Regions from separate parts of the Cobetia sp. 2AS genome, predicted to be linked through region 1. Evidence: predicted binding sites of a transcription regulator. Region 1 holds the regulator's gene; each other region holds the start of a gene.

Region 1 (5,779 bases):
ATGACACGCTTCGATGGGCGCGGCGTGGCGATCCAGTCCATGACCTCGCCGCATATCGAGCACACGCCAGGCGATGACGTGACCCGGGCGCAGACCCCGAAGATTCGCACCAACGACAGTGAAGACCGCCGCTGGTATGCCACGGGTGACAGTGGCGTGTTGAGTGCCGGCGGCGACACCTTCACCCTCGAGGGCAATGCCAGACTGCGCCAGCCCGATGACCGCTGGACCCTCGATACCGATGTCCTGCACTACAGCCGTGACCAGAATCGCGCTTGGAGTGACGTGCCGGTCGTGATCACCCAGAATGGCCAGCATGTCGAAAGCGACAGCTTCAGCGCCGACCTCTCACAGGATTCCGCCGTGCTGCAGGGCCGTGTTCGCAGCGTCCTGCAACCCGGCACAGGCCAGAGCGAGGCCAGCAAGGAAGCCGAGCGCATCGACTCGGCCACCGACAGCACCACCTCCGATGATGGGCGCGTCAACAGCACCTTCGAGGCAGCGCCTGCCAGCGGTGAATGAACCCGCCGGGCTGGCCGTCACGCCATGACCCGCGCCGCAACACCTTCTTCTCTGCCGCTCGATGGCATCATTGCTCGGGCGGCGACCCCGTCATGCCAAGGAGCCACCATGACTTCCACGACTCGCAAGCCCTTGACGGCCTGTCGCCAGACCCTCAACAGCGGTGTCATGGCGCTCTGCCTGGCACTGGGTATGTCCACCTTCGCCCCGGCCGCCATGGCGCTGGACAGCGATGCCAGCCAGCCGATCAACATCGCCGCGGACGCCCTGTCGCTCGATGACAAGGCCGGCACCGCCACCTACACCGGCCAGGTGGAAATGCGCCAGGGCAGCATGAAACTCGATGCCAGCCGCGTCGATATCAGTCGCGCCGGCAGCGGCGAGATCTCGCTGGTCAAGGCCACCGGCAAGCGTGCCTACCTGGAACAGCAACCCGCACCCGACGAGAAGCTGGTCAAGGGCTGGGCCGACACCATCCGCTACCATGCGCTGGAGCGCCGCGTGGAGCTGGTCGGCAATGCGCGTCTCGAGAAAGGCGATGACACCTTCGAAGGCGGCTACGTGGAGTACTTCCTCGACAAGCGCCAGGTGAACGCCAACAACAGCAAGACGGCACAGCAGACCGAAGGCGGTCGCGTGCACATGACCCTGACGCCGCGCGGCACCAATGCCAGCAAGGAAAACTGAGTCATGACTGCTGCTACTCCGCGTACGCTGAGCGCTCGCCATCTGGCCAAGGCCTACAAGGGCCGCAAGGTGGTCAAGGACATCTCGCTGGAGATCCGCCAAGGCGACATCGTCGGCCTGCTGGGCCCCAACGGCGCCGGCAAGACGACCTCGTTCTACATGATCGTCGGACTGGTGCGCGCCGATGCCGGCAACGTCTCCATCGATGACAAGGACCTCTCCGCTGCCGCCATGCATCAGCGTGCACGCGCCGGCATCGGCTATCTGCCGCAGGAAGCGTCGATCTTCCGCAAGCTGTCGGTGGCCGACAACATCATGGCGATTCTGGAGACCCGCAAGGACCTGGATCGCAATGGCCGCAAGGCACGCCTTGAAGAGTTGCTCGAGGAATTCAGCATCACGCACATCCGCGCCAGCGCCGGTATGAGCCTGTCCGGTGGTGAGCGTCGACGGGTCGAGATCGCCCGGGCGCTTGCCACCGAGCCGGACTTCGTACTGCTCGATGAGCCCTTTGCCGGCGTCGACCCCATCTCGGTGGGCGAGATCAAGAGCATCGTGCGCCAACTGCGCGATCGTGGCATCGGTGTGCTGATCACCGACCACAACGTGCGCGAGACACTCGATATCTGTGACACCGCCTATATCGTCGGCGATGGCCAGATCATCGCCCACGGTGACGCGGACTCCATCCTGGCCAACCAGCAGGTGCGCGACGTCTACCTGGGTCACGAGTTCACGCTCTAGGGTCAGCGGCTGCGCTGAGTCCTCGCGAGGCAAAAGCTTCAAAAGCCGCTGCGTGATTTTATCGCGTAGCGGCTTTTTCATGTCTGACATCAGACGCATGCATGACGTCCATACCACCTTGGTGGAAACATGGCATGCAAGTTGCTTGAATATTCACGACAACCACTTGTCAGTGCCCCGAGTCACGGTATAGCGTAGTAAGCACGTTCCTTTGCCGTGAATTGACTGACTCCATGAAACCCACCCTGCAACTCCGCCTCGGCACCTCGCTGACCATGACGCCGCAGCTCCAGCAAGCGATCCAGCTGCTGCAGCTGTCGACGCTCGACCTGCGTCAGGAGATTCAGCAAGCCCTCGAGTCCAACCCCATGTTGGAGCTCGACGAGGACTACGAGTCGCTGGATGTCGTCGAGACACAGGATTCGAGCGAGATCTCCACTGCCGACTCCTCGAGCGAGATTCCCGAGGAATACCCCCTCGACAGTGACTGGTCGGACCTCTACCAGGACCACGCCGGTAGCCTGACCAGCTCCGGCAGTGGCAGCGGGAGCGAGGAAGGGCCGGACTTCGATCGCAATACCAGCGTCGAGAGCCTGCAGGACCACCTGCGCTGGCAGCTGGCGATGACCGACCTCGATGGCCGTGAACGCCAGATGGCGGAGAGCCTGATCGATGCCGTCGACGGTGCCGGCTATCTGAGCCTGTCTCTCGATGAGCTGGTCGATGGCCTGCGTGGCCAGGGCCTGCCCGGCCTCAAGGCCTCCGAGCTCGAGCAGGTATTGCTGCGTCTGCAGCAGTTCGACCCGACCGGCGTCTTTGCCCGTGATCTGCGCGAATGCCTGCTGCTGCAACTGGCGCTGCTGCCGGATGATCTGCCGCTGCTGGCGCAGGCGCGCCGCCTGGTACGCCAATTCCTCGAGGCACTGGGCAACGATGATCGCAAGCTGCTCAAGCGGCGCCTGAGCCTTGACGATGACGAGCTGGACCACGTCATCCGCCTGGTGCGCGCGCTCGATCCGCGTCCGGCATCCGCCTGGGGCGAGCCCGCCAGCGATTACGTGATCCCTGATCTGCTGGTGCGCCATACCCGGCATGGCTGGCAGGTCGAGCTCAACCCGGAAGCGCTGCCCAAGCTGCGCATCCAGCCGGAATACGCCGCACTGATCAAGCGTGCCGACAAGTCCGCCGACAACACCTTTCTCAAGGACAACCTGCAGGAAGCGCGCTGGCTGATGAAGAGCCTGTCATCACGCAATGACACCCTGCTCAAGGTCGGCCGCGAGATCATGGCACGCCAGATCGACTTCCTCGAGCAAGGCGAGGAAGGCATGAAGCCGCTGATTCTGGCCAACATCGCCGAAGTGGTCGAGATGCACGAATCGACCATCTCGCGGGTCACGACCCAGAAGTACATCCACACCCCGCGCGGCGTCTTCGAGCTCAAGTTCTTCTTCTCGAGCCAGGTCGGTGGCAGCGGCAATGGCGACGCTCACTCAAGCACCGCCATTCGTGCCCGCATCCGCAAGCTGATCGCGGAAGAGCCGGCCCGCAAGCCTCTCTCCGACTCGCGGCTGGTCGATCTGCTCGCCAGCGATGGCATCGAGGTCGCACGTCGTACCGTGGCCAAGTATCGCGAAGCGATGGGCATCCCCTCCTCCAGCGAGCGCAAGCGTCTGGCCTGACCCGTCACCTGCGGCTGCCATGCCCTGCTTTCACCTCCACAATGGCAGCCGCCGCCAACCTCAAGCGCTGGATTTTCCGCTCATCAGCCTCTGACTTCGCGGGCAGCGGTACGCCTGTCGCGTTCCCTGTCATCCCGGCAACCGCTCGCCAATTGCCCGTCATGGCACATGACGGCGCGCAGGATGACGGTAAAAAACCGCCGTTACGGCAGCGTCATTCACCGTCAATCGCATGTTTTTAAAGTCACTTTTGCGCGTATTGCACCTGGATGACACCCGGTGAACCTCCCGGAACGCCGCTTGCTCCACGCAATCGGAGCGCCTGAAAGGTGACGTACATGCAGGGATTGGCGACGAAAACCCGCCTTCTTGCGCGTCTTTCACGCACCACCCACCAGACGTGCCCTTGAAGTCCACTCCGATACCCCTCACTGAGTTGAAGACAAGCACTGAGCCACGATGCAGCGCAGCGTTGATCTTTGCGCAAAGCTTGGGCATTGTCGGTACAGACGCTCACGACATCTGACGCCACTGGCAAGGGTGCGAAAACATCGCCAGACGGTGGCCGTCAAGCCTGTTGCAGAGCGTCCGATCAGGGTTTGCTCGTAGTCAAAAAGGGTTACAATTGAATGGCAACCCGCTGGATAAAGGAGCGTGTCCATGCAAGTGAATATCACCGGGCATCATGTGGAACTTACCGATCCTCTCCGCGATTACGTCAACGAGAAGCTCGCTCGCCTCGAACGGCATTACGACAACATCACCAATGTTCAGGTGACTCTGTCGATCGAGAAGGAGCGCCAGCAGGCTGCCTGCACCTTGCATGCGGCAGGCGCTGACCTCCACGCCCTGGCAGAAGACCCCAACATGTACGCTGCCATCGACGCGCTCGCCGACAAGCTGGATCGCCAGCTGGTCAAACACAAGGAAAAGTCCCAGGCTCGCTCTCAGGGCACCGGGACCCGTTGACCTTCCGCCATGACACTTGATCAGATCCTTCCCCCCGAGCGCACGCTTTACGGTGTCCCCGGGGGGAGCAAGAAGCGGGTGCTTGAATTCTTCAGCACCTTCATCGCACAGAACATTCCCAGCCTGGATAGCCAGGAAGTCTTCTCGCGCCTGATCGGGCGCGAAAGACTGGGGTCGACCGGCATTGGCCACGGCGTGGCCGTGCCCCATGCACGCAGCCCGCATTGCAAGACGCCAATCGCTGCGTTTCTGAAGCTCGGTGAACCCATCGACTTCGATGCCATCGACGGAGAACCCATCGATCTGCTGTTCGTGCTGCTGGTGCCTGAGGAAGCGGATGAGACCCATCTGACGCTGCTCGGGCAGGTCGCGGAATTGCTCAATTCCCCGACCAATCGCTCGGCCCTGCGCCAAGCAGACAGCCAGCGTGCACTCTTTGAGGCATTGACCCAAGCCATCGCCGAATTACCGGCGCGCTGAATGACAGGCCCGGACATCGTCCGGGCTTTCGTCTTGCTGGCCTTCCATCGGCCGACGTACAGCGCACTGATAGCGGGCAGCCTTCTGCCCCACCCCTGCATTCTTTCGACGTTGACCTCGCCCTTGGAGAGCACTTCATGAAGATCGTGATCATCAGCGGCCGCTCCGGCTCCGGGAAATCCATCGCTCTCCAGGCGCTGGAAGATATTGGCTACTATGCCATCGACAATCTGCCCGGCATGCTGCTGGCGCCACTGGTCGATCAGCTCGAAAAGGACAGCCCGGCGCGTCGGCGCATCGCGGTCTCCATCGATGCCCGCAACCTGCCGGAAGCCTTGACCCGCTTCCCCGAATTGCTCGACAACGTCCGCCAGAGCGGCATGGACGTGCAGGTCGTCTACCTGACCACCGATTCGCGAGTGCTGCTGGAACGCTACTCGGCGACCCGTCGTCGTCACCCTCTGACGCGCGACAATGACCACACCCTGGCCGAGGCCATCGAGATCGAGCAGAAGACGCTCGCTCCCATCCGCCAGAAGGCCGACCTGGTCATCGACTCGACCAACCTGAGCGTGCACGACCTGCGCTCGCGGATCACCGAGCAGGTCGCCCAGCACAGCTCCCGCCACCTGACGCTGACCTTTGAATCCTTCGGCTTCAAGCATGGCGTGCCGACCGACGCCGACATGGTGTTC
Region 2 (5,779 bases), on a different contig from region 1:
AATTCATCGGCATCCTGCTTTATTACCTCGAGCAGGGCGCGGGCATCATCCGCCTCGATGCAGTGGCCTTCCTGTGGAAACGCCAGGGCACCTCCTGCATCCACCTGCCGGAGACACACGCCGTGGTGCGCCTGCTGCGCGCCATCGTCGACCATCTGGCGCCGGGCAGCCTGTTGATCACCGAGACCAACGTGCCCCACGCCGAGAACATGTCCTACTTCGGGCTCGATCGCCTGTCACAGCACGACCTCACCGCCATCGAGGGCAGCGCCCAGGCCGATGAAGCGCACCTGATCTATCAGTTCACGCTGCCGCCGCTGACGCTGCACACCCTGACCTCCGGCGATGCCAGCGCCCTGACCCAGTGGGCCGCCAGCCTGCCGTCACTGCCTTCCGGCTGCAGCTACTTCAACTTCACCGCCAGCCACGATGGTATCGGCGTTCGTGCCCTTGAGGGACTGCTGCCCGACCACGAGCGCGACACCCTGGTGCGGCTGGTGCATGACTTCGGTGGCTACGTCAGCATGCGCGCCAACCCCGGGCGCGCCGACACCCCCTATGAGCTCAACATCAGCTACTTCGATGCGCTCAAGGGCACGCGGCGCGGCCAGGACCCGTGGCAGATCGAGCGCTTCATCGCCAGCCAGACCCTGATGCTGAGCCTGCAGGGCATCCCGGGGCTGTACATCCACTCGCTGACCGCGACTCCCAACCACCAGGAAGGCGTCGAGCGCGATGGCCATCTGCGCGCCATCAACCGCCGCAAATGGCAGCGTGATGAACTGGAAGCGCTGCTGGCAAGCCCCAACACCGCGACCCATGAGGTCTTCCACGCCCTCAAGCGCCGCATGGCACTGCGCCGCAACGAACCCTGCTTCCACCCGGACGCCGACCAGAATGTCTTCGATGTCGGCCCGGATTTCTTCGTCTTCGAGCGTGTCACCCATGAAGGGCGTCGCCTGCTGTTCGCCCTCAATGTCACGGATCAGCCGCGCGTGCTGCCTCTGCCGGAAAGCTGGCAAGGCGTCGCGCTGACCGACCACCTGTGCCACGACAAGGCCTACGACCCCACCATGGCTCGCCGTCCCTATCAGGCGGCCTGGCTGATGGAGCAAACCGTGCGCCCGCCGGCCATCGAGGTCGTCTGACGCCCTCTTTTTCTCCTCCTGCCAACGACAACGGGGCTGCCAGTGGCAGCCCCGTTGTCGTTGGTCTTGCTGTTTCCCGCCGCGAGCGTTACTGGTTGTCCAGCTCCACCGCTTCGTGCATGCGCTCGAGCAGGTCCGGCACGGCTGACTGCACCCGGTTCCAGCTCGGGATGAAGGGCTTGTCGCGCGGATTGTCGAGGAAGGCGCTGCCGGCATCCATGATGTTGGAGGCGAAAAGCTCCACCGCCGCTTCCTCGCTGTGGCGGTCCACCGTCAGGCCATTCATGACGGCATCGTTGTAGTAGGTCTCGATCAGGTCCAGCGCGATACGGTAATAGGTGGCCTTGATGGTGCGGAAGGTTTCGCCGTGCATCTCGACGCCCAGCGTGGCCAGCTTGCGATACATGGCCTTGGCGATGTCCAGACTCATGCGATTCAAGCCGCCCAGCGCATCTTCCTCGGACAGCGGCTGGTGCTTGTGATCGTAGGCATCGGCGATATCCACCTGACACAGGCGCTTGGTGGAATAGTTGCGATGCACCTCGGACAGCACGCCGATCTCCAGCCCCCAGTCACTGGGAATGCGGATATCCGCCAGCACGTCGGTGCGCATCGAGAACTCGCCGGACAGCGGATAGCGATAGCTGTCGAGATAATCCAGGTACGGCAGCGGGCCATAGACCTTCTTGAGCGCACGGATCAACGGCGTGACCATCAGGCGCGCCACGCGGCCGTTCAGCTTGCCCTGGGCGATGCGCGAGTAGTAGCCCTTGCAGAACTCGTAGTTGAACTGCGGATGGGCCACCGGGTAGATCAGCCGCGCCAGCAGGCCGCGGTCATAGGTGACGATATCGCAGTCATGCAGTGCCACCGCCTCGGCGATGCCCGAGGCCTGCACGTAACCGGAGCAGTACCAGACATTGCGCCCCTTGCCGGCCTCCATCGGCGCCAGGCCATGCTCGGTCAGCTCCTCATCCAGCGCCCGCAGACGCGGGCCGTCGTTCCACAGGATGCGGTGATGCTGCGGCAGATGTGAGAAGAACTCCTTGGCATGCTCGAACTGGTCACGGTCGGCGCGGTCCAGCCCGATCACGATCTCGCTGAGGTAGGGCACCTGGGCCAGCTCCTCGACGATATGCTTGAGCGCCGGGCCTTCCAGCTCGGAATACAGCGACGGCAGAATCAGGCTCATCGGTCGCTTGCGGGAGAAGCGCATCAGGTCCGCTTCGAGATCTTCCACCGGACGATCGGTCAGGTTATGGAAGTTGGTGATGATGCCATTCTGGTAAAAATCGCTCATGTCAGCTCCTTGTCATGCCGAAGACACGCATCAGGCAGGCGTCAGGCGCCCAGACCTCTGGATGTCCATTCTTCCGGCTGGCCATTGGCCAGCCAGTGACGCAATCCCTCGACCCATCCCTGCGGTCCGGGGAGATTGGCGCGAAAACAGCGGCGTTCATCCGCCAGTTGCGGATAATCGGCAAGCTCCCGATCACGCTGTGAGGTATCACCGACGCCAGGGATCAGCACAGCGTTGTCGACGGCGGCCAGCAGTGGCAGGTCATTGGCGCCATCACCGAAGCCCAGCGTCCAGGGGCGCACCCGCTCGCAGAGCCGGTAGCGGGCGATCAGATAGCGCGCTGCCACGCCCTTGTCGCTGTCCCCGGTCACATGGTGGAAGCGCCCACCACGTGTCAGCTTGAGGCCATGACTGGCCAGGCGCGTGCGAAAGTCCTCGAGACGCTCCGGCGCGTCGCGCCACACCAGCGGTTCACTGGCATCACGCTGTCCCGCCAGGGCCGCGTCGCCCTCCCCCAGCCCCGTCAGTTCGCTGATTCTCGCCACCGACATCGAGGCGAAGCCCTCGAAGGCGAATTCTCCGCTCAGCTCCTCCAGCACCGCGAGAATCCTGTCGCGGGGCATCGCCACCGCGATACGACACAGGCCGTGTGCATCCGGGGTGCTGGCCTCTTCCAGCGGGTAGGCGCTCAGCCAATCGGCCGGCAACGCCACCACGCCGCCGTTCTCGGCGATCCACGGCTGGCCCGCCAAGCCCAGCGAGTCCATCAGCGGCGCCAGTTCGGCCGCCGTCTTGGAGGTGTTGGGGACGATCCAGGCACCGCGCGCGCGCAGGCGGGTCAGCCAGCTGCGCGCCGGCCCCGGCGAGTAATCGTGGTGATCCAGCAGCGAGCCATCCAGATCGGTCAGCAACAACAGCGGTGCTTGAGTCTCTGACATGTGAACTCTCCTCGTGAAGTGCTGCAGCGTGTCGGGGGTCACCTCGACAGGATCTCGTGGCACCGGACAGGCATTGCAAGAGCATTGCAGGGAATGTGCCAAGATGGTGCATCTGCCATGACAGCCTGCCCCCTCTCATCGTGACCGTGTTTGTGCGTCCGCTCATTTGCACCACAAGAGAGCACAAAGCCTGCCTTGCATGATGCCCCGCCACACGACGGCGCAAATCTTTCGTCACCAACGACGACGCCCTCGCATCTGCGAGGGCGTCGAGTCTTCGGCAAGCGGGCAACGTCTGTAGAGACTAGACCAGCCACAGCGACAGTTGCGGCCACAGCAGCAACATCGCCAGCACGCACAGCTGGATGGCGATGAACGGCAGCAGCGAGACGAAGATATCCTTGAGACTGATACCTTCCGGTGCCACGCCTTTCAGATAGAAGGCGGCAGGCCCGAAGGGTGGCGACAGGAAGGACACCTGCATGTTGACCGCGAACAGCACGCCGAACCATACCGGGTCGTAGCCGAGCTGCACGATGATCGGCACGAAGATCGGCAGGGTCAGCATCGCGATGCCGATCCAGTCGAGGAACAGCCCCAGCAGCAGCAGGATCGCCATCATCACCATGATGATCGCCAGCGGCGGGATATCCAGGCCGAGAATCATGCTCGACACGAAGCGGTTGCCGCCCATCAGGTTGTAGACCCCGACCAGCGCCGCCGCGCCGATACCGATCCAGATGATCATGCCGCAGGTGTTCATGGTCTGGGATAGCGCACGCTGCATCAGGGTGATGGAGAACTCGCCGCGCAGCATCACCGCCACCAGCACGCCGAAGCTGCCCATCGCCGCGGCTTCGGTCACCGAGGCCACGCCACCGTAGATGGAGCCCAGCACCAGCCCCGCGATGACCGCCGGCACACCGATGGCCTTGAGCAGCTCACGCTTGCTCTGGAAGCTGGCGCGGCGCTCCTCCTCGGGCATCACCGGCCCCAGTGAAGGGTTGCGCAGGCAGCGGATCAGCACGTAGATGATGTAGCTTGCCATCAGCACGATGGCCGGGGTGATCGCCGCGGTGAACAGGTCCGCGATCGACTGGTTGGCGATCAGGCCATAGATGATCAGCACGATGGAGGGCGGCATCATGGTGCCCAGCGAGCCGCCGGCACACACCACGCCGATGGCGATGTGCTTGTCATAGCCGAGCCTGAGCATCTGCGGCAGTGCCAGAATCCCCAGCAGCACGATCTCGCCGCCGATGATGCCGGACATCGCGGCGAGGAAGAACGCCACCACGATGGTCTGGATCGCCACGCCGCCGGGCAGTCGCCCTGCCATCACGCGCATGGCATTGAACAGGTCCTTGGCGATCCCCGAGCGATCCAGCAGCGAGGCCATCAACACGAACATCGGCACCGCCACCAGCGAATACTCGGTGACGAAGCCATAGACACGACTGGTGACCAGCGGCAGCGCCATCGGGCCGAACCAGCCGAAGGTGTAGGCCAGCGCGACCAGGCCGGTGACGAAGGCCAGCGGCAGGCCGGTGACCAGCAGCGCGAAGATGCCGCCGACCAGCAGCATCGTAGCCGTTGCGATATCCATCAGCGCGGCTCCTTGTGGTCAGCTGTGGCGTCGGGAGCGGCATCGGGAGTGGCGTCGGATGCGCCACTTCCCTCACTGCCGCCCTCGGGCGGACGGGGCGAGAAGAAGGTCTGGTAGAGATGCCACAGCGCCTGCAGGGTCATCACCGCCAGCGCGAACAGGATCACGCCCTTGGTCAGCGCCGGAAACGGCGGATTCCATGAGGTGCCGGATCGCTCCAGCTGCCACTCGCCCAGCGGACTGTGCGAGGCACGCCAGAACATCACCCAGCCCGCATAGCTCATCGCCAGACAGAAGACGAACGTCATCACGTCATTGAAACAGTCCAGCACGTAGCGAAAGCGCGTGCCGACCAGGTCGTAGAGCACACGCACGCGAATATGGCGATTGTTGGCCAGGGCCGCCGGGCCGCCCAGCGCGAAGCTGGTCGCGACCAGGAAGATCACCGTCTCGTGCACCCAGGAGGTCGGCGAATCGAGACCATAGCGCATCACCACCTCGAACACGCTGATCGCCATCGCCAGCAATACCAGCCACGCCGCGGCGCGCGTGCCCTTGCCCACCAGACGGTCCAGCGGCGTTCGCGTGCCCAGATTCGGGTCGTGGTCATCCGACGCCTCGGGTAGCCCCGGCGACGCCACATCATGTTCTGCCATATCGAATTCCTTGCTAACTCGCTGCCTCAAGGAGAATCGGCGCGCCCAGTGAGCACGCCGACCTTGATCTCCCGCGTCGTTATCGTTCTGCGATCGTGTCGCCAAAAGCGTGACTAGCTGCCTCTTGCCAC
Region 3 (5,779 bases), 840 kb from region 1:
TGGGCCGGTATAATAAGAACGAAAATGCGGTATCAGCGAGAGGATTCCTGAGCAATCTCTCTGATGACGATGCTAGCCAACTGGCGGGTGTTATGCGGATTACCGTTGCTACCTAATAGAGCTAGGCCAATCCTAACGATCTGGCTAAGTTACCCACAAAAATTCTACACTGCTGAATATATCAAACTTAGCATTAGCCCCCAAAATATCTCCAATTAAAAAACTAGTCTTTTAGTCATATCCACACTGTTAAAAATTTAGTGAAAGTGCAAAAATAGGTCAGCACTAAAGGTAAAATTCATCCCCTTACATACCAAACAGGCATATTAATGACAGTTACACCATCCAGTCCTACATTTTATAGAGAATCAATAATGGCAGCTGTGCATCACATGCATCGAGGAGATGTGATGGAAGTAGGCAACTCTGTATTTAGTTTATTTTCAGGGAAGGAATATGTACCTGGAGAAAAAGCAGAATTAAATACGGTTCATTTAGAGTGGTCGATATCCTCTCATGAAAACAAGAGCTGGGCGAGAGAAAATCCAGAAATAATTCTAGACTGGATAACCGCTAGCTTTTGGTATTTCAGAAGCATGAGCGCTATACCCTCTATTGCAGACGCCATTTGGGGTTTATGCGAAATTTTCGTCGATTACTTTAAAGAAATACAGCCTAACGCTCTATCTGCAGCTATCCAACTTGCACTTTGGGATTACCAATACAATCGAAAAAGACACCCAAGGTACCTTGAATACATCAAAGGACTAAACATTGAAGATCGTAGATTAAAAGCATACAGGAGTCTTTTCAAAACCACTTCCATTAACAAAGAACAATCTGACTATCAAGCCAGCATATCGGAAGCTTATCGTGAAAGAGAACATCACAACAAGATCAACAAAGCGTCAGCAATCATTAGCTATTACTGTAATATAGATAGCAATGAAGAAATTTTTCACGAGCTATTAGACGTGCTCGGCGATTCTGATTTAATCGATACAATTAGCACTGGGCAGTGTGATTTTTTAAACCCTATGATTGTCCATCTTTATGATACTAACAACTATAGGTATCTTCTCAAGTTAATAAAAAACCTAAAAGGCATTCGCCCTATCGCTGAAGACGTTCAACCTCATGCATTTCTACTAACAAATGGGGTTAATTTAACACTACTAAAAAACTTTGAAAAAATCACTATAACGGAAGACGATAACCAAGCCAACTACAGCGCATTAATACACAGCTTAAATATTTCCAATTCAGTTGCTATAAGCCTATTAGGGGAAAAAGATCCTGACGTTAGCTATTATGAAGAATCTAGAAAAGGCACCCCACCTATACAAGATAACTTAGATGGCTTAGCTGAGGCAGTGACAAACCACTTCAAGCTTGATGATGGCCTCTACGACGAACTGAGCGCACTCACATTATGTCCATCACATAGCTTCCCAATACAAGCGTGCTTATTCAGATTAAAAAAATCGGCTCCAATTATTTCCGTAAGTCTAGAAAAAGTGATAGACGACCCGGAAGAAAAAAGATTTTTATTCTTGCTATCTAGCTGCACTCATTCTTACAACTCAGAGAGAAATTTCATAATTAAAGAATTTGGGGAAGGCAGCACTATAATAACAGACCCTAATGCAACTGAGTTCGCCCATTACTTATCCAACGATTTATATAACACCATATACATATCGGCTCACGGCGAATATGACCACTGGGGGAGAAGTCGATATGATGAAATATATTTTTCCGAAACATCAAAAATACCCATGGAAACTATAGAAGCCTGCACATCACACCTTTCTAACAAAAAGAATATTATTCTAAATATATGTGATGGTGCTACCTCAGAGATAAGCAGCAATCCATATAGTAGAGGATTCGCCAGTGCTATGGCCAGAGGTAATCAAACTATTATTTCTCATCTATGGCCGGTGAACCCAATCTATGCTTGTAGTTTCGGGATGCTAGCTCTTTATTTCATAAAAACCAATGATGCTATTAATACAGCCAAACTTACTTATGATTTTCTCAACAAAGAAAATCATGAAATAATAAACGATTCCAATCGACTATCTCCTGCATTCGATGAGCTAAGGAACCACCTTAAAAGCACTACTTTCAGAGTTTGTGAATTTAAAAACATAGGAAGCATAGCAGTCTACTCATAGACCAAAAATTTATACAATTAATTAAAAATCAACTTTTTACCGCCCACCTTGCATCAATTTAGCGCTTACGTTGCACTAAGTTGGTGCTTTTGGTGACTTATCCAATTCCAAAGCTCATCTTAAAATTAATTTAAAATACTATTTTTGAATGATATTTATATCATGTGGCACACTTCCTGCTAGACATTCACCGAGGCACCGATAGGCATACAACAATCGAAAATCTACACCAATGGAGCGCTAGGGTTCCGGTGACTGGCTGATAGCCGTCACGACTGGTCCGAGAGCACTCGACCTCCAAGCTGGGGGTTACACGGCGGGACAAAAGCCCGGGAGACGCAAAGCCTGTAAAGGTCGGCGCCTCTCACTTTTTCCGCCGGAGATAACGACAATGACCCAGCTCACTCGCCTTTCCCAGTCCGCGACTTCCCCCTCGGATGCCAGCGCCCAGGTGTCATCCGCTGCTGTCTCATCTGCTTCATCCGCTGCTGTCTCATCTGCTTCATCCGCTGCTGTCTCATCTGCTTCATCCGCCGTTTCCAGAAACGCTTCCAGACGTGCTGCGCTGGCCGGCGCCCTGCTGCTTGGCGCATCGCTGAGCCCGCAGGCCATGGCGCAGGATTCCTTCAGCGTGTGCTGGTCGGTGTATGCCGGCTGGATGCCGTGGGAATACGCGGACACCCAGGGCATCGTCGACAAGTGGGCCAAGAAGTACGACATCAACATCGATGTGGTGCAGGTCAACGATTACGTCGAGTCCATCAATCAATACACCTCCGGCAATGTCGATGGCTGCGCCATGACCAACATGGACGCCCTCACCCTCCCCGCCGCCAGCAGCGTCGATTCCACCGCGCTGATTCTGGGCGACTACTCCGATGGCAATGACGGCGTGATGGTCCGCGACGGCGATTCCATCGAGTCCCTGAAGGACCGCGAGGTCAATCTGGTGCAGTTCAGTGTCTCCCACTACCTGCTGGCACGCGCACTGGACAGCGTCGGCATGAGCGAGCGCGATCTCACCACCACCAATACCGGCGATGCCGACATCGTGGCGCTGGCCAGCAACACCGACACCCAGGCGGTGGTGACCTGGAACCCGCAGCTGGCCACGCTCAAGGAGATGCCCGGCTACACCGAAGTCTTCAACTCCAGCGACATCCCCGGCGAGATTCTCGACCTGATGGTCGTCAATACCCAGACGCTGAAGGACAACCCGGACTTCGGCCACGCACTGGTCGGTGCCTGGTATGAGGTGATGGAGAAGATGAAGGCCGGTGACGAAGACGCACTCTCCCAGATGGCCGATGCCGCCGGCACCGACCTCGCCGGCTATCAGTCCCAGCTGGCCGCGACCCACATGTACTACACCCCTGCCGAGGCCGTGGCCGCCTTCAATGCGCCGAGCCTCAAGGACACCATGCAGCACATCGCCGACTTCAGCTTCGCGCAGGGCCTGTTGGGCGAAGGCGCCCCGGATGCCGGCTTCATCGGTATCGAGACCCCCACCGGCGTCATCGGCAATGAAGGCAACGTGATGCTGCGCTTCGACCCGAGCTACACCGCCGCACTGGCCGACAGCCAGTAACGCCACGCGGTGGATGCCGCACACGCTCCGCGGGGCAGCCTGCCTCGCGGAACGTGAACCGACCGCCTCCCTCGACCGCACCCTCGTTCGCACCCGTGGAGCCCGCGCATGAAACGCCTGATCAATCTGACACCTTCCCGTGGTGGCCGCTGGCTGCTCGGTGGCCTGCCCTTCGCGCTGCTGGCCATTCTCTACATCGTGCAGTCCAACCAGCGACTGCTCGACAACCCGAATGACCGCCTGCTGCCGTCCTTCGCCGCCATGGGCGAGTCGTTCTCGCGACTGGCCACCGAGGTCAACGTGCGCACCGGCGACCTGCCGCTGTGGACCGACACCTTCGCCAGTCTCGAACGCCTGCTGGCCGGCGTGCTGATCAGTGCGCTGATCGGCCTGACCGTCGGCCTGCTCACCGGTGGCCTGCCGCTGTTGCGTGCCAAGCTGTCACCGCTGATCACCGTGCTGTCCCTGATTCCGCCGATGGCGATTCTACCGATCCTGTTCATCGCCTTCGGTACCGGCGAGCTGGCCAAGATCGCGCTGATCGTCATCGGCATCACGCCCTTCCTGATTCGCGACCTGCAGAATCAGGCCCTGCGCTTGCCCGATGAGCAGCTGATCAAGGCCCAGACGCTGGGCGCCAGCTCCTGGCAGGTGCTGACCCGCGTACTGCTGCCCCAGCTGACCCCGCGCCTTCTGAGCGCCACGCGCCTGGCACTCGGCAGCGCCTGGTTGTTCCTGATCGCTGCAGAAGCCATCGCCGCCCAGGATGGCCTCGGCTATCGCATCTTCCTGGTACGTCGCTACTTGGCAATGGACGTCATCCTGCCCTACGTGGCCTGGATCACGCTGCTGGCCTTCCTGCTCGACCGTCTGCTGGTGCTCGTCTCGACCCGCGCCTTCCCCTGGTACCACGCTGAGGAGAGCCAATCATGAGCCTGATCCACGCCAAGGGCCTCGAGAAGCACTACAGCCAGCAGGTCGTGCTGGAACGCATGAACCTGACCGTCGAGGCCGGAGAATTCATCACCCTGGTCGGCGCCTCCGGCTGCGGCAAGACCACCTTCCTCAAGCTGCTGCTGGGCACCGAGGGCGTCTCGCGCGGTGAGCTGCTGCTCGATGGCAAGCCCATCCCCGGCGAGCCGGGCCCGGACCGCGGCATTGTCTTCCAGAAGTATTCCGTCTTCCCGCACCTCACCGTGCTGGGCAACGTGATCATGGCCGAGGAGCTGGCACGAGCCCCGCTGACCGGCAAGCTGTTCGGGGCCAAGCGCCGTGAAGCACGGGTCGCCGCCGAAGCGCGTCTGGCGGAAGTCGGTCTGTCCCACGCACTGGACAAGTACCCGCATGAGCTGTCCGGCGGCATGCAGCAACGCCTCGCCATCGCCCAGGCGCTGATGATGAAGCCGCGCATCCTACTGCTGGATGAGCCCTTCGGCGCGCTGGACCCGGGCATCCGCAAGGACATGCACCAGCTGATCCTGCGCCTGTGGGAAGAACAGCAGCTGACCATCTTCATGATCACCCACGACCTCAAGGAAGCCTTCGAGCTGGGCTCGCGCGTCTGGGTGTTCGACAAGGTGCGTGTCGATGCGCAGGCCCCGCAGGCCTATGGATCGACCATCACCTATGACCTGCCCACCGAGCGCAGCAAGGCCAAGGCGTCGTCCCGGCAGCCGGGCTCTGTCCAAACGGGCTCTGACCAACCGACGCCCGAGCACGAAGCGCTGACCACACCAGCCCACTCCGTTTCTCAAGCCACTCTCACCGGAGGCCAATTCAATGAACATACCGCTTGATGCCGCAACCGCCGCCCGCGCCAGCTTTACCGCTAGCTTTACTGCAAAGTACAAGACCCATCTGCCCGGCGGCCATCACTGGTCGATGCGCATGCCGCGTGGCAGCGCGCTCAAGCTGACTGCGAGCGAGGCCAACGCCAATGTCGGCCTGATGATGTACAACCCGCTGGATACGCTTGAGCGCCTCAATCTGCCGGATACTCTCAAGGGTCAGC
Region 4 (5,779 bases), on a different contig from region 1:
GAGTGCCTTCAACTGGCCTGAAGTGCCCAAATGATTGTCTCTCAAGTCTTTTCCGCCTCCTTGTCGCGGACGAAAAAAACTTGTGGATTGAGGCAAACGCGAGGAGGGAAGGAAGAAATGACCGCAATGTGATGCTGACGTGATCATCGAGTGGGAGTGGAGAAATACCGCGCATTCAGCATTTTGCACCAATGTAGAGCAATGGCGTTTTTTGGTGCACTCAAATGATGAATCTGCACTGCGCGATAAGAATTTTTGCACCTTGTCGGCTCATCTTTGGTCGGTTTTTTGCGCTTGATGCATGAAGATGGTGATGTTTTTTTTCAGCATATTCATGAGCTTACTGAAATGGCCGATGAGGCGTGCGCCATTCTGGCACGCTCGCTGCATTGTTAGAGCATCCTGTCTGATGGCTGGCATAACGACGCCGACCATGAGAGAAAAGGCTTACAAAATAGAGCAATAACCCCCAGACAACGCTGACACCAACTGTAACCAGAGCCGCCGGCTCCATCGGAGAATTACCATGGCTGAGAAGACACTTGCCCTGATTGAAGAACACGAAGTCAAGTGGGTTGATCTGCGCTTCACCGACACCAAGGGCAAGGAGCAGCACGTCTCCATCCCGGCGCGTTCAGTGGATGAGGAATTCTTCGAGAACGGCCAGATGTTCGATGGTTCCTCCATCGAAGGTTGGAAGGGCATCAACGAATCCGACATGATCCTGATGCCGGACGACGGTACTGCCTTCCTCGACCCGTTCACCGAAGACACCACCCTGGTGCTGCGCTGCGACGTCATCGAGCCGGCCACCATGCAGGGCTATGAGCGTGATCCGCGCTCCGTCGCCAAGCGCGCCGAGGAATACCTGAAGTCCACCGGTCTGGGCGACACCGCCTTCTTCGGCCCGGAGCCGGAATTCTTCATCTTCGATGAAGTGCACTGGAAGAACGAGATGAACGGTTCCATGTTCAAGATCTCTTCCGAAGAAGGTGCCTGGGCGACCGATTCCACGCCGGAAGGCGGCAACCTGGGCCACCGTCCGCGTCTGAAGGGCGGCTACTTCCCGGTCCCGCCGATCGACAGCTTCCACGATATCCGTGCTGCCATGTGCAACACCCTGGAAGCCATCGGTCAGGAAGTCGAAGTTCACCACCACGAAGTGGCGAACGCCGGCCAGAACGAGATCGGTGTCAAGTTCAACACCCTGGTCAAGAAGGCTGATGAGGTTCAGGAACTCAAGTACGTGATCCACAACGTGGCTCACGCCTACGGCAAGTCCGCGACCTTCATGCCCAAGCCGCTGGTCGGAGACAACGGTTCCGGCATGCACGTTCACCAGTCCTTCTGGAAGGATGGCGACAACCAGTTCGCCGGTGACGAGTACGCGGGTCTGTCCGAAATGGCCCTCTACTACATTGGCGGCATCATCAAGCACGCTCGTGCCCTGAACGCCTTCACCAATGCGTCCACCAACTCCTACAAGCGTCTGGTGCCAGGCTTCGAAGCGCCGGTCATGCTGGCCTACTCTGCCCGCAACCGTTCCGCTTCCATCCGTATCCCGTACACCGCCAGCCCGAAAGGCAAGCGTGTCGAGGCGCGTTTCCCGGATCCGACGGCCAACCCGTACCTGGCGTTCTCCGCGATGCTGATGGCCGGTATCGACGGTATCAAGAACAAGATCCACCCGGGCGACGCGATGGACAAGAACCTCTACGACCTGCCGGCCGAAGAAGCCAAGTCCATCCCGACCGTGGCCGAGAGCCTCGAACAGGCCCTGACCGCGCTGGACGGCGATCGTGAGTTCCTGACCCAGGGCGGCGTCTTCACCGACGACATGATCGATGCCTACCTCGAGCTGAAGGGCGAAGACGTCCAGCGCCTGCGCATGGCGACTCACCCGCTCGAATTCGACATGTACTACAGCGTCTAAGTACAGCAGCGTTCAAGCGCTGCAGAGGTTGAGGCAGCCATTCGCTAGCCACGCCATCTGACGGAGGTGCCTTCCAGGTGAAGGCAAGCCCACGACGATGACGACAGCAGGGCCATACCGACAGGTGTGGCCCTGTTTTTCGTTGTGGCCCTGTTGTTCATTATGGCCCTGTTTCGTTCTATCTCTTTGCTCTGATCCTTTGCTCTGCCCCTGATCCTTTTCCCTGGGATCGGCCATGCTGCTGACAGATATGCAGGGCGCGGTGGTAGCCTTGCGTGACAGTCAATGCCCACAGGCATCTTGTCGAAGGCCCCAAATGCTGGCATCAACGCGATAAGCTTTGTAACTTGTTAGCCTTGTCATCAGGCAGCAGGATCGCCTGCCGATAGACCCAACCCGCTGGAGCTGCCTGCGGCTTCTGGCCTCCCATGACTCTCTTCAGGAATCTTCGGATGTGGCCCTTCGTATCCTCCCTGCGCGTCGCCAACCCCGCGACTGACTCGCGTGTACTGCCAGCAGCGCGCCCCGAGCCACTGCAGTGCCTGTTGCTGGCAGCGACGCTGATGCTGTCGAGCCTGTCGTTCGATATTCAGGCGGCCCAGGTCTATCGTCACGTCGATGCCAACGGCAACGTGGTCTTCAGTGATCAGCCTGCGGGCGGCAGCAAGGTGCAGCTGACGCCGCTCAGCGTGGTGCCGTCGACGGAATCCCTGCCGCCGCGGCGCAGCACGCCGTCGCGCGTGAGTACTGCCTCATCCAGCGAGAGCACCCGCACCCGGGCACCTGCGGTGGATGTGGCCTTCCGTGGCTATACCACCTTCACCATCCAGAGCCCGTCCAACGAGGAAACGCTGCAGACTGGGCAGGCGGGCAATCTGGCGGTACGCCTGGGGATCGAGCCCAAGCTGCGCCCGGAAGACAAGGTGCGCGTGACCGTGGACGGCGCGCCATCTCAATCCGCCATGCACAGCACCGTCTTCATGGTGCCGGCGCTGGAGCGTGGCAAGCATGTCATCCAGGCGGAGTTACTGGATTCCACCGGTCGCGTACGCCAGACCAGCGAGCCGAAGGTGGTCTATGTGCAGCGCGCCAGCGTCAATCTGCCTCGCAACCCCAACAATCCTGCCAATGCAGGCGGAGGCTAGCAGCGTAAGGGCGGCCTGCTTTCTTCGTGCGTTTCTCCTTCGCTGACAGGCCGCCTTCGGGCGGCTTTTTCGTGTCTGGGCCAGTCGATATCGGGCCATCTGGTGGCGGAGTGAGGCAACGCGAGCTCGAGCACGATTTTTCGTCTGCACCATTTTGGTGCCAATATGAGGGGCCAGAAATGGTTGCACAGCATCGGACGCCGTGTTCTCGGTGCCTGCACCAGACTGGCGCGGTTATTGCAGAACAGGGAGACGTACTGCAGATGGCGAACAAACCCATGCATCAACGACTGCTCGAACACCTGAACACTGCCGTGGTGGTGCTGGACTCACAGCTGCAGATGGTCTGGATGAATCCCGCCGCGGAGACGCTGCTGGCGGTGAGTCTGGTGCGCGTGAAGGGCAGTACGCCCGACAACATGACCGGGCTGGATGACACCCTGATCAATGTGCTGCGCAAGGCGCTGGAGGAACAGCACCCCTACACCCAGCGTGAGGCCGAGATCATCAACGCGGCCAATGAAGCGCTGACGGTGGATTTCACCGCGACGCCCATCAGCGCCAATGAACTGCTGGTCGAGATAGAGCCGCGTGACCGCCTGATGCAGATCTCGCGCGAAGAAGCGCTGATCGCCCGCCAGGAGGCGGTCAAGGTGCTGACACGCGGGCTGGCGCATGAGGTCAAGAATCCGCTTGGCGGCATTCGTGGCGCCGCCCAGCTTCTCGAACGTGACCTGCCCGAACCGCAGATGGTGGAGTTCACGCGCATCATCATCGAGGAGGTGGACCGTCTGCGTGATCTGGTCGATCGCATGCTCGGGCCGAACCGGCCGCCGCTGCAGGCGCCGGTCAATGTGCATGCGGTGACCGAGCGGGTGCGGGCCTTGCTGCAGGCGGAAGGCAGCGCCATCACCTTGAGCGCTGACTATGACCCGAGCCTGCCGGAGGTGATCGGCGACGAAGGCCAGCTGATCCAGGCGGTGCTCAACATCGCGCGCAACGCCACCCAGGCCCTCAATGAGCAGCCACAGCCCGATTCACCGCAGCCCGATGCCGCCCCCTACGAGATCACGCTGCGGACCCGTGCTCGTCGTCAGTTCACGCTGGGCCACGAGCGCCACCGGCTGGTCTGCGAGCTGGCGATCATCGACAACGGTCCCGGCATTCCGGAGAGCCTGCGCGAGACGCTGTTCTACCCGATGGTTTCGGGGCGCGCCGAAGGCTCAGGGCTCGGGCTGTCGATCGCCCAGGGCATCCTGCACCAGCATCAGGGGCTGATCGAGTGTGACTCGCGCCCCGGCCATACCGAATTTCGATTACTCATTCCGCTAGCCGGCACTTCTGGAGATCACACATGAGCGAGACTGCCCGCGTCTGTATCGTCGATGACGACCGTGCCATTCGCTGGGTGCTGGAGCGCGCTCTGGCACAACCCGACCTCGAGGTGGAAACCTTCGAGCGGGCCGATCAGGCCGAAGCCAGCATCATGCGTCAGTGCCCGGATGTCCTGATCACCGATATCCGCATGCCCGGAACCGATGGCCTCGATCTGATGGCGCGCGTGCGCGAGAAGTACCCGGACCTGCCCGTCATCGTGATGACTGCGCATTCCGACCTCGACAGCGCCGTGGCCTCCTATCAGGGTGGCGCCTTCGAATATCTGCCCAAGCCGTTCGATGTCGATGAGGCGCTGGCGCTGGTACGGCGCGCCGTGGCACATGCCCGTGAGTCCAAGGCGCCCGCCGCCGTGCCGGAAGGGCTGACCAAGGAAATCATCGGCGAAGCGCCGGCGATGCAGGAAGTCTTTCGCGCCATCGGCCGCCTGTCTCAGTCGCATATCACCGTCTTGATCAACGGTGAGTCCGGTACCGGCAAGGAGCGTGTGGCCCAGGCGCTGCATCAGCACTCGCCGCGCGCCGCCAAGCCGTTCATCGCACTCAACATGGCCGCGATTCCCAAGGACCTGATGGAATCGGAGCTGTTCGGCCACGAGAAGGGCGCCTTCACCGGCGCCACGGCGCTGCGCCGCGGGCGCTTCGAGCAGGCCGATGGCGGCACGCTGTTCCTCGATGAGATCGGTGACATGCCCGCCGAGACCCAGACCCGTCTGCTGCGCGTACTGGCCGATGGCGAGTTCTATCGTGTCGGTGGCATCACGCCGGTCAAGGTCGACGTGCGCATCATCGCCGCGACGCACCAGCACCTGGAAAAGCTGGTCGAGGATGGGCGTTTCCGTGAGGATCTCTTCCACCGCCTCAATGTGATTCGCGTGCATCTGCCGCGCCTGTCGGAGCGTCGCGAAGACATTCCGCGTCTGATGAGCCACTTCCTGGGCGAGGCTGCGCGTGAACTGTCGACCGAACCCAAGGTACTGACGGAGGCCGCGGAGAAGCATCTGACGCGCTTCGACTGGCCGGGCAACGTGCGCCAGCTCGAGAACACCTGTCGCTGGCTGACGGTGATGGCCTCGGGACGTGAAGTGATGATCGAGGACCTGCCGCCGGAGCTGCGCGATGCCAGCGGCACCGAGGCGGCCTCCGGCGATTGGCGTGGTGCCTTCCGCGAGTGGGCGGACCGCGCACTCGCCGCCGGCCACACCCATCTGCTGGAAGAGGCGGTGCCCGATTTCGAGCGCATCCTGATCGAGACGGCCCTCAAGCATACCGGTGGTCGCAAGGGCGAAGCCGCCGAGCTGCTGGGC

Evidence for each region. The regulator sigma-54, encoded in region 1, starts transcription at its own class of promoters, with help from an activator protein. The targets are predictions, from matches to a motif close to TGGCACNNNNNTTGCTNT.
Region 2: QD356_RS11850 (HAD-IIB family hydrolase) is a predicted target of sigma-54. The motif match lies at 3,470-3,487, and genes of this name have one in related genera.
Region 3: QD356_RS04095 (putative urea ABC transporter substrate-binding protein) is a predicted target of sigma-54. The motif match lies at 2,747-2,764, and genes of this name have one in related genera.
Region 4: glnL (nitrogen regulation protein NR(II)) is a predicted target of sigma-54. The motif match lies at 3,305-3,322, and genes of this name have one in related genera.

What each region holds. Positions count from the first base shown of each region.
Region 1 is NZ_JARWKQ010000001.1:128,429-134,207, reverse strand. It holds gene lptC (LPS export ABC transporter periplasmic protein LptC) at 1-522, shown strand, start outside; gene lptA (lipopolysaccharide transport periplasmic protein LptA) at 631-1,209, shown strand; gene lptB (LPS export ABC transporter ATP-binding protein) at 1,213-1,953, shown strand; gene QD356_RS00565 (RNA polymerase factor sigma-54) at 2,187-3,635, shown strand; gene raiA (ribosome-associated translation inhibitor RaiA) at 4,296-4,604, shown strand; gene QD356_RS00555 (PTS sugar transporter subunit IIA) at 4,614-5,084, shown strand; gene rapZ (RNase adapter RapZ) at 5,222-5,779, shown strand, end outside.
Region 2 is NZ_JARWKQ010000004.1:1,662-7,440, forward strand. It holds gene QD356_RS11840 (sugar phosphorylase) at 1-1,148, shown strand, start outside; gene QD356_RS11845 (glycosyl transferase) at 1,237-2,448, opposite strand; gene QD356_RS11850 (HAD-IIB family hydrolase) at 2,490-3,386, opposite strand; gene QD356_RS11855 (TRAP transporter large permease subunit) at 3,691-4,992, opposite strand; gene QD356_RS11860 (TRAP transporter small permease) at 4,992-5,648, opposite strand.
Region 3 is NZ_JARWKQ010000001.1:967,026-972,804, reverse strand. It holds gene QD356_RS04100 (hypothetical protein) at 411-2,180, shown strand; guanidine-I (ykkC/yxkD leader) riboswitch at 2,410-2,518, shown strand; gene QD356_RS04095 (putative urea ABC transporter substrate-binding protein) at 2,791-3,768, shown strand; gene QD356_RS04090 (ABC transporter permease subunit) at 3,877-4,701, shown strand; gene QD356_RS04085 (ABC transporter ATP-binding protein) at 4,698-5,564, shown strand; gene QD356_RS04080 (urea amidolyase associated protein UAAP1) at 5,548-5,779, shown strand, end outside.
Region 4 is NZ_JARWKQ010000005.1:38,897-44,675, reverse strand. It holds gene glnA (glutamate--ammonia ligase) at 527-1,933, shown strand; gene QD356_RS13480 (DUF4124 domain-containing protein) at 2,386-3,078, shown strand; gene glnL (nitrogen regulation protein NR(II)) at 3,342-4,436, shown strand; gene ntrC (nitrogen regulation protein NR(I)) at 4,433-5,779, shown strand, end outside.